DNA from 3 places in the Streptomyces sp. NPDC059874 genome. Region 1 is predicted to be linked to each of the others. Evidence: predicted binding sites of a transcription regulator. Region 1 holds the regulator's gene; each other region holds the start of a gene.
What was found. Region 1 encodes HrcA, which represses chaperone genes, less so after heat shock. Its sites were predicted from a motif close to TTNGCACTCNGNNNNNCNGAGTGCNAA; they were not measured.

Region 1 (3,256 bases):
CGAGCCCGAGGCGGTGAGGCGGGGCGCGGAGTGGCCGCGCGCGGGGCGGGTGAGGGTGACCACGGCGCCGTCCAGCAGGAAGCCCCGCGGCTCCAGGGGGAAGACGCGGCGCTTGCCGAATCGGTCCTCCAGGGTCACCGTGCCCGCCTCGCAGGACACCACCGCGCCGCAGAAGTCCGTACCGGCCACCTCGACCACCAGGTCCGGTTCCGCCGCCACCTCCGGCACCGCCTTCGGGCGCTTCCACTGGGGGGTCAGGTCGGGGGAGTACTCGCGCATCCGGCCGAGCGTAGGAGAGGCGCGCCGATCATGCCTACGACACGCCGAAACGGGCGGCCAGTGTGGCGCGTTGCGCACGTACGAACCCCGCGTCGACCACCGCTCCGTGACCCGGCACGTACAGCGCGTCGTCCCCGCCCAGCGACAGCAGCCGGTCCAGGGCGGCGGGCCACTGCGCCGGGATCGCGTCCCGGCCCGCCTGGGGGTCGCCGGACTCCTCCACCAGGTCCCCGCAGAACACCACTTCGTCCTCGCCCGGCACGAAGACGGCCAGATCGTGCCCGGTGTGCCCCGGCCCCACGTTCGCCAGCAGCACCTGCACGCCGCCCAGGTCCAGCGTCCACTCGCCCGACACCGGGTGGCGCGGCAGCACCAGCTGCTCGACGGCCTCGGCCGCCTCGGTCTCCGCCAGCCCGTGCCGCACCGCGCTCGCGCGCAGCTGCTCCCGGCCCGTCGACAGCACGGCGGCCAGACCCACCGCCCCGTACACCTCGGCCCCGGAGAAGGCGGCGGCCCCCAGCACGTGGTCGAAATGTCCGTGGGTGAATGCGATATGGGTCACGCGGCGGTCCGTCAGCCGTTCCACCTGCTCCCGCAGCTCGACCCCCTCCCGCAGGCTGGAACCCGGGTCGACGAGAAGCATCGAGTCGTCGCCCACCACCAGTCCCACGGTGCAATCCCACACCGGCAGGCGTCTGCGGCCGGCCCGTCCGGTCAGCCGTTCCCAGCCCGCCTCTTCCCAACGCACATCCATGCGGCGACGCTACCCTGGCGGGCCTCCCTTGCCAGGGTCTTACTACCCGGCCGTACACTGAGCGGGGGATCTCTGGCACTCGAACGCCCAGAGTGCCAACGAACAGGGCAACGGACCACAGCCGGAGGTGTGCGCGATGCTCAGCGAACGCAGACTCGAAGTGCTGCGCGCCATCGTCCAGGACTACGTCGGGACGGAGGAGCCGGTCGGCTCCAAGGCGCTCACCGAGCGGCACCGCCTCGGGGTCTCGCCTGCCACCGTGCGCAACGACATGGCCGTGCTGGAGGACGAGGGCTACATCGCCCAGCCCCACACCAGCGCCGGCCGGATCCCCACCGACAAGGGCTACCGGCTCTTCGTCGACAAGCTGGCGGGGGTCAAACCGCTGTCGAGCCCCGAGCGGCGGGCCATCCAGAACTTCCTCGACGGCGCCGTCGACCTCGACGACGTCGTCGGCCGCACGGTGCGGCTCCTCGCCACGCTCACCCGGCAGGTCGCCGTCGTCCAGTACCCGAGCCTGACCCGGTCGACCGTCCGGCACGTGGAGCTGCTCTCGCTCGCTCCCGCGCGCCTGATGCTCGTACTGATCACGGACACCGGGCGCGTCGAGCAGCGGCTGATCGACTGCCAGACCCCCTTCGGCGAGGCCTCTCTCGCCGATCTGCGGGCCCGGCTCAACAGTCGGGTCGTCGGCCGTCGCTTCACCGACGTGCCCCCGCTCGTCCAGGACCTGCCCGAATCCTTCGAGGCCGAGGACCGCGCCACGGTGTCCACCGTGCTCGCGACGCTCCTCGAAACCCTGGTCGAGGAAGCCGAAGAGCGGCTGATGATCGGCGGCACCGCCAATCTCACCCGCTTCGGACACGATTTTCCCCTGACGATCAGGCCGGTGCTCGAAGCGCTGGAGGAGCAGGTCGTGCTCCTCAAGCTGCTCGGCGAGGCCAACGAGTCGGGAATGGCCGTACGGATCGGGCATGAGAATGCCTACGAGGGACTGAACTCCACGTCCGTCGTCTCGGTCGGTTACGGTTCGGGCGGCGAAGCAGTCGCCAAACTCGGCGTGGTCGGACCGACCCGCATGGACTACCCCGGAACGATGGGAGCGGTACGCGCAGTGGCACGTTACGTCGGACAGATCCTGGCGGAGTCGTAAGTGGCCACGGACTACTACGCCGTTCTCGGCGTGCGCCGCGACGCATCCCAGGATGAGATCAAGAAGGCATTCCGGCGGCTCGCGCGCGAGCTGCACCCGGATGTGAACCCCGATCCCAAGACGCAAGAGCGTTTCAAGGAGATCAACGCAGCCTACGAGGTGCTGTCGGACCCGCAGAAGAAGCAGGTCTACGACCTCGGCGGCGACCCGCTGTCCTCCTCGGGCGGCGGCGGCGCGGGCGGCTTCGGGGCGGGTGGCTTCGGCAACTTCTCCGACATCATGGACGCCTTCTTCGGCCAGTCCTCGCAGCGCGGCCCGCGCTCGCGGACCCGCCGCGGCCAGGACGCCATGATCCGCCTGGACCTGGAGTTGGACGAGGCGGCCTTCGGGACGACCAAGGACATCCAGGTCGACACGGCCGTCGTCTGCACCACCTGCTCCGGCGAGGGCGCCGCCCCCGGCACCTCGGCGCAGACGTGTGACATGTGCCGCGGCCGCGGTGAGGTCTCGCAGGTCACCCGGTCCTTCCTGGGCCAGGTCATGACCTCGCGCCCCTGCCCGCAGTGCCAGGGGTTCGGCACCGTCGTCCCGACCCCGTGCCCCGAGTGCGCGGGCGACGGCCGGGTCCGCTCCCGCCGCAGCCTCACGGTCAAGATCCCCGCCGGCGTCGAGAACGGCACCCGCATCCAGCTCGCGGGCGAGGGCGAGGTCGGCCCCGGCGGCGGCCCCGCCGGCGACCTGTACGTGGAGATCCACGAGCTGCCGCACCCGACGTTCCAGCGGCGCGGCGACGACCTGCACTGCACGGTCACCATCCCGATGACGGCGGCGGCCCTGGGCACGAAGTGCCCGCTGGAGACGCTCGACGGCATGGAGGAGATCGACATCCGGCCCGGCACCCAGTCCGGCCAGGCGATCCCGCTGCACGGGCGCGGCGTCACCCACCTGCGCGGTGGCGGGCGCGGCGACCTGATCGTGCACGTCGAGGTCACCACCCCCGGCAAGCTGGACGCCCAGCAGGAGGAGCTGCTGCGCCAGCTGGCGAAGCTGCGCGGCGAGGAGCGGCCGAC
Region 2 (3,256 bases), on a different contig from region 1:
GATGACGCCGGCCTTGACCAGGTCGCCGTACTCGCCGGAAGCGGCGTTGAAGCCCTGGCCCTTGTCGAGCTCGGCGACCTTCGAGGTGATGACGTAACCCTCGAGGCCGGCGTTCTCGGCGATCCAGCGCAGCGGCTCGACGGCGGCGCGGCGCACGACCGCGACACCGGTGGCCTCGTCGCCGGACAGGCCCAGGTTGCCTTCCAGCACCTTCACGGCGTGAACGAGCGCGGAGCCACCGCCGGAGACGATGCCCTCCTCGACCGCGGCGCGGGTCGCCGAGATGGCGTCCTCGAGGCGGTGCTTCTTCTCCTTGAGCTCCACCTCGGTGGCGGCGCCGACCTTGATGACGCAGACGCCACCGGCGAGCTTCGCCAGGCGCTCCTGCAGCTTCTCGCGGTCCCAGTCCGAGTCGGTGGACTCGATCTCGGCCTTGATCTGGTTGACGCGGCCGAGGACCTCGTCGGAGCTGCCGCCACCGTCGACGATGGTGGTGTCGTCCTTGGAGATGGTCACGCGGCGGGCGGTGCCCAGCACGTCCAGACCGGCCTGGTCGAGCTTGAGGCCGACCTCCTCGGCGATGACGGTGGCACCGGTGAGGGTGGCCATGTCCTGGAGCATCGCCTTGCGACGGTCACCGAAGCCGGGGGCCTTGACGGCGACCGCGTTGAAGGTGCCGCGGATCTTGTTGACGACGAGGGTGGAGAGCGCCTCGCCCTCGACGTCCTCGGCGATGATCAGCAGCGGGCGGGAGCCGCCGGCCTGGATGACCTTCTCCAGCAGGGGCAGGAGGTCCTGGATCGACGAGATCTTGCCCTGGTTGATCAGGATGTACGGGTCGTCGAGGACGGCCTCCATACGCTCCTGGTCGGAGACCATGTACGGGGAGAGGTAGCCCTTGTCGAAGGCCATGCCCTCGGTGAACTCCAGCTCCAGGCCGAAGGTGTTGGACTCCTCGACGGTGATGACACCGTCCTTGCCGACCTTGTCCATCGCCTCGGCGATGAGCTCGCCGACCTGCTGGTCCTGCGCGGAGAGCGCGGCCACGGCGGCGATGTCGGACTTGTCCTCGATCGGGCGGGCGGTCGCGAGGAGCTCCTCGGACACGGCCTTGACCGCGGCGTCGATGCCCTTCTTCAGGGCGGCCGGGGAGGCACCGGCGGCGACGTTGCGCAGACCCTCGCGGACCAGCGCCTGGGCCAGCACGGTGGCGGTGGTGGTGCCGTCACCCGCGATGTCGTTGGTCTTGGTCGCCACCTCCTTCACGAGCTGCGCGCCCAGGTTCTCGTACGGGTCGTCCAGCTCGACCTCGCGAGCGATGGTGACACCGTCGTTGGTGATGGTGGGCGCGCCGAACTTCTTGTCGATGACGACGTTGCGGCCCTTGGGGCCGATCGTCACCTTGACCGTGTCGGCAAGCTTGTTGACGCCGCGCTCGAGGGCGCGACGGGCGTCCTCGTCGAACTTCAGGATCTTCGCCATGGGAGCGGTTCAGCCCTCTCGAAAACTCGGGTTTAACGAACTGCGCCCCTCGCCGCCCGGCAATCAGCGGGGTGACCAGGGGCGCAGCTCAAAGCAGTACTGGAGAAGCGAATTACTTCTCGACGATCGCGAGCACGTCGCGAGCCGAGAGGACGAGGTACTCCTCGCCGCTGTACTTCACTTCGGTGCCGCCGTACTTGCTGTACAGCACGATGTCGCCGACGCTGACGTCCAGCGGGAGACGCTGGCCGTCCTCGAAGCGACCCGGGCCCACGGCGAGGACGACGCCCTCCTGGGGCTTCTCCTTCGCGGTGTCCGGGATGACCAGGCCGGAGGCCGTGGTCTGCTCGGCGTCGAGCGGCTGGACCACAATGCGGTCCTCAAGCGGCTTGATGGCAACCTTGGAGCTGGCGGTCGTCACGATCCGACCTCCCCCTTCGGAGATCCGGGGTTAACTGTCTGAGGTGGCGACCAGGTCGATCCGTCGTCGCGGGTGCCGGACCTGCCTGTCGCTGTGTTGGCACTCACCCGGGGCGAGTGCCAGGTGTGACACTATTCCGGCGATTAGCACTCGGTCAAGCGGAGTGCCAATTCTCGCCGTCGGGCGTTGCGCGAATCGCGCCTCCGAACCCCGAAAACCAGGGCGTACACGCGTTCGGGATCATTACGCTCGCGCCATGACCAGGACCAGTCCGGGCGGCTCGCGCGTGCGGTGGCGGCGCGCGATCCCGATCACCGTCGGCCTCGCGGCCGGGATCCACCTGCTGTCGGGCGCCGTACCGCGACTGGCGACCCAGCTGACCGGGGTGGCCGGCGCGTTCCACGCGGAGCAGTGCCGGGAGGCCCCGTACCAGGCGGGCGAACGGGCACTGACCTGTACGGGGAGCTTCACGGCGACCGACGGCTCGTTCACCCTCGGGAGCGTCGAGGTCGACACCGTGTTCGACACCCGGCCGACCGGCCCGGTGGCCGTCGCCGTCAGCGGACCGGATGCCGATACGGCCGTACGGAGGAACGTGCTGGTCTGGCTGGGCCCGGGAGCCGTCGGAGTACTGGCCCTGGCCTTCCCGATCCGGTCGGCGGCTTCGGCACTACGCACCGCGAGAACCCGCCCCCCGAACCCACCGGCGCCAAGCGGCCCGTGACCCACACCCGCCGGGCGGAACCAGCCAGATCCAGCCCCCGGGAGGCCTGAGAGCCGCACCCAGCAGGCGGCATCAGCAAAAAAATCAGCCCCGCCGGCGATTGAGGCGCGGGGTCCGGGGCGGAGCCCGGCGGTCCTGACAGCCGCACCCAGCAGCCGGCATCAGCCAAAAATCAGCCCCGCCGGCGATTGAGGCGCGGGGTCCGGGGCGGAGCCCCGGGGGCCGCGGGCGGAACCCGCCGTCCCGCCACCGGGCTAAGTACCGATACTCAGGCGGCGGACAGGCCCCCGGCGCGATACTGCGGGGCATGACGAACCAGGCGGCGCAACCGGCACGGCCACCGGCAGGACGCTCCCGCGCGCCCATGCACTGGGCGACGGACCTCATCCTGGCGCTCCTCACCGGCGCGGGCGTGGCCGTGATGCTCGTCGTAGGCGTCCTCTACGCCGCCGTCGAGGAGTTCGGCCTCCTCGCACCCACCACCAGCTCAGCCCACCAATGGCAGGGCATCCCCCGCACCGCCGGGATGTTCCTCTGGCTCGGTTTCCTGTGCGCCGTCTCCACGCTGGCCGCGTTCGGGTTCCGCCGGATGCGCGCCCCCCTCTCCACGGCCGTGCACGGCGTGGCCT
Region 3 (3,256 bases), on a different contig from region 1:
GTCGTCGAGGCCATCAAGATCCTCGCGCAGACCGAGGGCATCTTCGCCGAGACCGCGGGCGGCGTGACCGTCGGCGTCACGAAGAAGCTCATCGAGAACGGGCAGCTCGACCCGACGCTGACGACCGTCATCCTGAACACCGGTGACGGCCTCAAGACCCTGGAGGCGGTGGCCGCGGACAGCGGTCAGACCGCCACCATCCGCCCGAGCCTGGACGCGTTCCGCGCCGCCGGCCTGGCCTGACCCTCCCCCCTGCACCCGGAAAGGCAGTAGCGCCATGAGCGTCAACGTCCGCATCCCCACCATCCTGCGCACCTACACCGGCGGCGCCGCCGAGGTGAAGGCCGAGGGCGCGACCCTGGCCGAGGTCATCGAGTCGCTGGAGCAGAACCACCCCGGCATCGCCGCGCGCGTCCTGGACGACCAGGGCAAGCTCCGTCGCTTCGTGAACGTCTACGTGAACGACGACGACGTGCGCTTCGAGGGCGGGCTGGAGGCGGCGACGCCGGACGGCGCCGGCGTCTCGATCATCCCGGCCGTCGCGGGCGGCTGCTGATCGGCTCGGAACGCTTCCGATAAACAGAATTACCCCTTCCGCTAAAAGCGGAGGGGGTAATTCTGCTTGATTGGGCGCGGTAGAGTTGGGGAAGTCCCCTCCGCTGTTCTTGCCCGCCGCATATGAACGGGTCGCGTGAGGGTCGACATCGGGTCAATGTGCAAGTGCGGTATGGGGCTTTGGCGAGATATGTCAGGCCCGAGTTGCCCTGGAATATGCCAAATTTTCACTTCATTTCAATGTATCCGGCTGTCCAGATTTCTCGTCGGATTGACCTGTTGCAGACAGCACCGGCGCGGATACATTCAGCCTCGGTCGACGCGTTCCGACGCAAGTTCTGACCCGGGACCGCGAAGTGCGTTCCTGCGCAAGGGCCAGTAATAGGGGAGTTAGGCATGGCTCAGGGCACCGTCAAGTGGTTCAACGCGGAGAAGGGCTACGGCTTCATCGCGGTCGACGGTGGTGCGGATGTGTTCGTCCACTACAGCGCCATCCAGATGGACGGGTACCGCACCCTTGAAGAGGGTCAGCGGGTCGAGTTCGAGATCTCGCAGGGCCAGAAGGGTCCGCAGGCGGACATGGTCAAGCTCGCACTCGGCTAGTCCTGGAGCGATCGACCACCGACGCGACACGTACGCGCGCACCCGCGTACGCGCATACATACGAGGGGCCCGCATCCTTGAGGAGGGATGCGGGCTCCTCGTGCGTTGCCGGGCGTCCCTTGGATCGTGGCCCGGTGTTGGCCCAAGCCGCTTGCACTCGTGGGGGTCGAGTGCTAATCATTGGCGTTAGCACTCTCCGGTTGAGAGTGCTACTGAACGAGGACCGGGTCGGTGAGGCCCGCAGGGTCCGGCGGGAAGGAACCGCCGAGCCCGCAGGCCGTCCGTCGCGGGCGCGGGCGCGGTCCAGGAGCAATCCACCGCTGTCCGGGAGGACCACTTCAGATGGCCAAGATCATTGCGTTCGACGAGGAGGCCCGCCGCGGCCTCGAGCGTGGGATGAACCAGCTCGCCGACGCCGTCAAGGTCACCCTTGGCCCCAAGGGTCGCAACGTCGTCCTTGAGAAGAAGTGGGGCGCCCCCACGATCACCAACGATGGTGTCTCCATCGCCAAGGAGATCGAGCTCGAGGACCCGTACGAGAAGATCGGCGCCGAGCTGGTCAAGGAAGTCGCCAAGAAGACGGACGACGTCGCGGGCGACGGTACGACCACCGCCACCGTGCTGGCCCAGGCGCTCGTCCGCGAGGGCCTGCGCAACGTGGCCGCCGGCGCCAACCCGATGGCCCTCAAGCGTGGTATCGAGAAGGCCGTCGAGGCCGTCTCCGCCGCCCTGCTCGCCCAGGCCAAGGATGTCGAGACCAAGGAGCAGATCGCTTCGACGGCCTCCATCTCCGCCGCCGACACCCAGATCGGCGAGCTCATCGCCGAGGCCATGGACAAGGTCGGCAAGGAAGGCGTCATCACCGTCGAGGAGTCGCAGACCTTCGGTCTGGAGCTCGAGCTCACCGAGGGCATGCGCTTCGACAAGGGCTACATCTCGGCGTACTTCGCCACCGACATGGAGCGTATGGAGTCGGCTCTCGACGACCCGTACATCCTGATCGTCAACTCCAAGATCGGCTCGGTCAAGGACCTGCTGCCGCTCCTGGAGAAGGTCATGCAGTCCGGCAAGCCGCTGCTGATCATCGCCGAGGACGTCGAGGGCGAGGCCCTGTCGACCCTGGTCGTCAACAAGATCCGCGGCACCTTCAAGTCCGTCGCCGTCAAGGCCCCGGGCTTCGGTGACCGCCGCAAGGCCATGCTCGGTGACATCGCCATCCTCACGGGCGGCACGGTCATCTCCGAGGAGGTCGGCCTCAAGCTCGAGAACGCGGGCCTGGACCTGCTGGGCCGCGCCCGCAAGGTCGTCATCACCAAGGACGAGACCACCATCGTCGACGGTGCCGGTGACAGCGACCAGGTCGCCGGTCGCGTGAACCAGATCCGCGCCGAGATCGAGAACTCCGACTCGGACTACGACCGCGAGAAGCTCCAGGAGCGCCTCGCGAAGCTGGCCGGCGGCGTGGCCGTCATCAAGGCCGGTGCCGCGACCGAGGTCGAGCTCAAGGAGCGCAAGCACCGCATCGAGGACGCCGTTCGCAACGCGAAGGCGGCCGTCGAGGAGGGCATCGTCGCCGGTGGTGGCGTGGCCCTGCTGCAGGCCTCCGCGGTCTTCGAGAAGCTGGAGCTCGAGGGTGACGAGGCGACCGGCGCCAACGCCGTGAAGCTCGCGCTGGAGGCCCCGCTGAAGCAGATCGCCGTCAACGGTGGTCTCGAAGGCGGCGTCGTCGTCGAGAAGGTGCGCAACCTTCCGATCGGTCACGGCCTGAACGCCGCGACCGGCGAGTACGTCGACATGATCGCCGAGGGCATCATCGACCCGGCGAAGGTCACCCGCTCTGCCCTGCAGAACGCGGCGTCCATCGCGGCCCTCTTCCTCACCACCGAGGCCGTCATCGCCGACAAGCCCGAGAAGGCCGGCGCGGCTGCCGGTGGCGGCATGCCGGGCGGTGACATGGACTTCTGATCCACCCCTGGCCTCCGGCCTCGGTTGATCGGCTGTTCCGTACACGTTCCGAGGGCGGCACCCCCACTGGGGGTGCCGCCCTCGGGCGTTGATCCCGGCATCCGCATCCTGGCCCAGACCGTGCGGCCGGCCA

Region 2: the regulator HrcA is predicted to act here: its motif matches at 2,047-2,073, upstream of groES (co-chaperone GroES).
Region 3: the regulator HrcA is predicted to act here: its motif matches at 1,309-1,335, upstream of groL (chaperonin GroEL).

The regions. Positions count from the first base shown of each region.
Region 1 is NZ_JBHWJY010000065.1:36,964-40,219, forward strand. Features, by position in the region: gene ACFV9H_RS29930 (DUF3097 domain-containing protein) at 1-279, opposite strand, end outside; gene ACFV9H_RS29935 (MBL fold metallo-hydrolase) at 314-1,033, opposite strand; gene hrcA (heat-inducible transcriptional repressor HrcA) at 1,170-2,186, shown strand; gene dnaJ (molecular chaperone DnaJ) at 2,187-3,256, shown strand, end outside.
Region 2 is NZ_JBHWJY010000048.1:61,328-64,583, forward strand. Features, by position in the region: gene groL (chaperonin GroEL) at 1-1,482, opposite strand, end outside; gene groES (co-chaperone GroES) at 1,595-1,903, opposite strand; gene ACFV9H_RS25655 (hypothetical protein) at 2,160-2,627, shown strand; gene ACFV9H_RS25660 (DUF6234 family protein) at 2,935-3,256, shown strand, end outside.
Region 3 is NZ_JBHWJY010000042.1:65,017-68,272, reverse strand. Features, by position in the region: gene thrC (threonine synthase) at 1-243, shown strand, start outside; gene ACFV9H_RS23655 (MoaD/ThiS family protein) at 278-556, shown strand; gene ACFV9H_RS23650 (cold-shock protein) at 952-1,158, shown strand; gene groL (chaperonin GroEL) at 1,501-3,123, shown strand; gene ACFV9H_RS23640 (hypothetical protein) at 3,196-3,256, shown strand, end outside.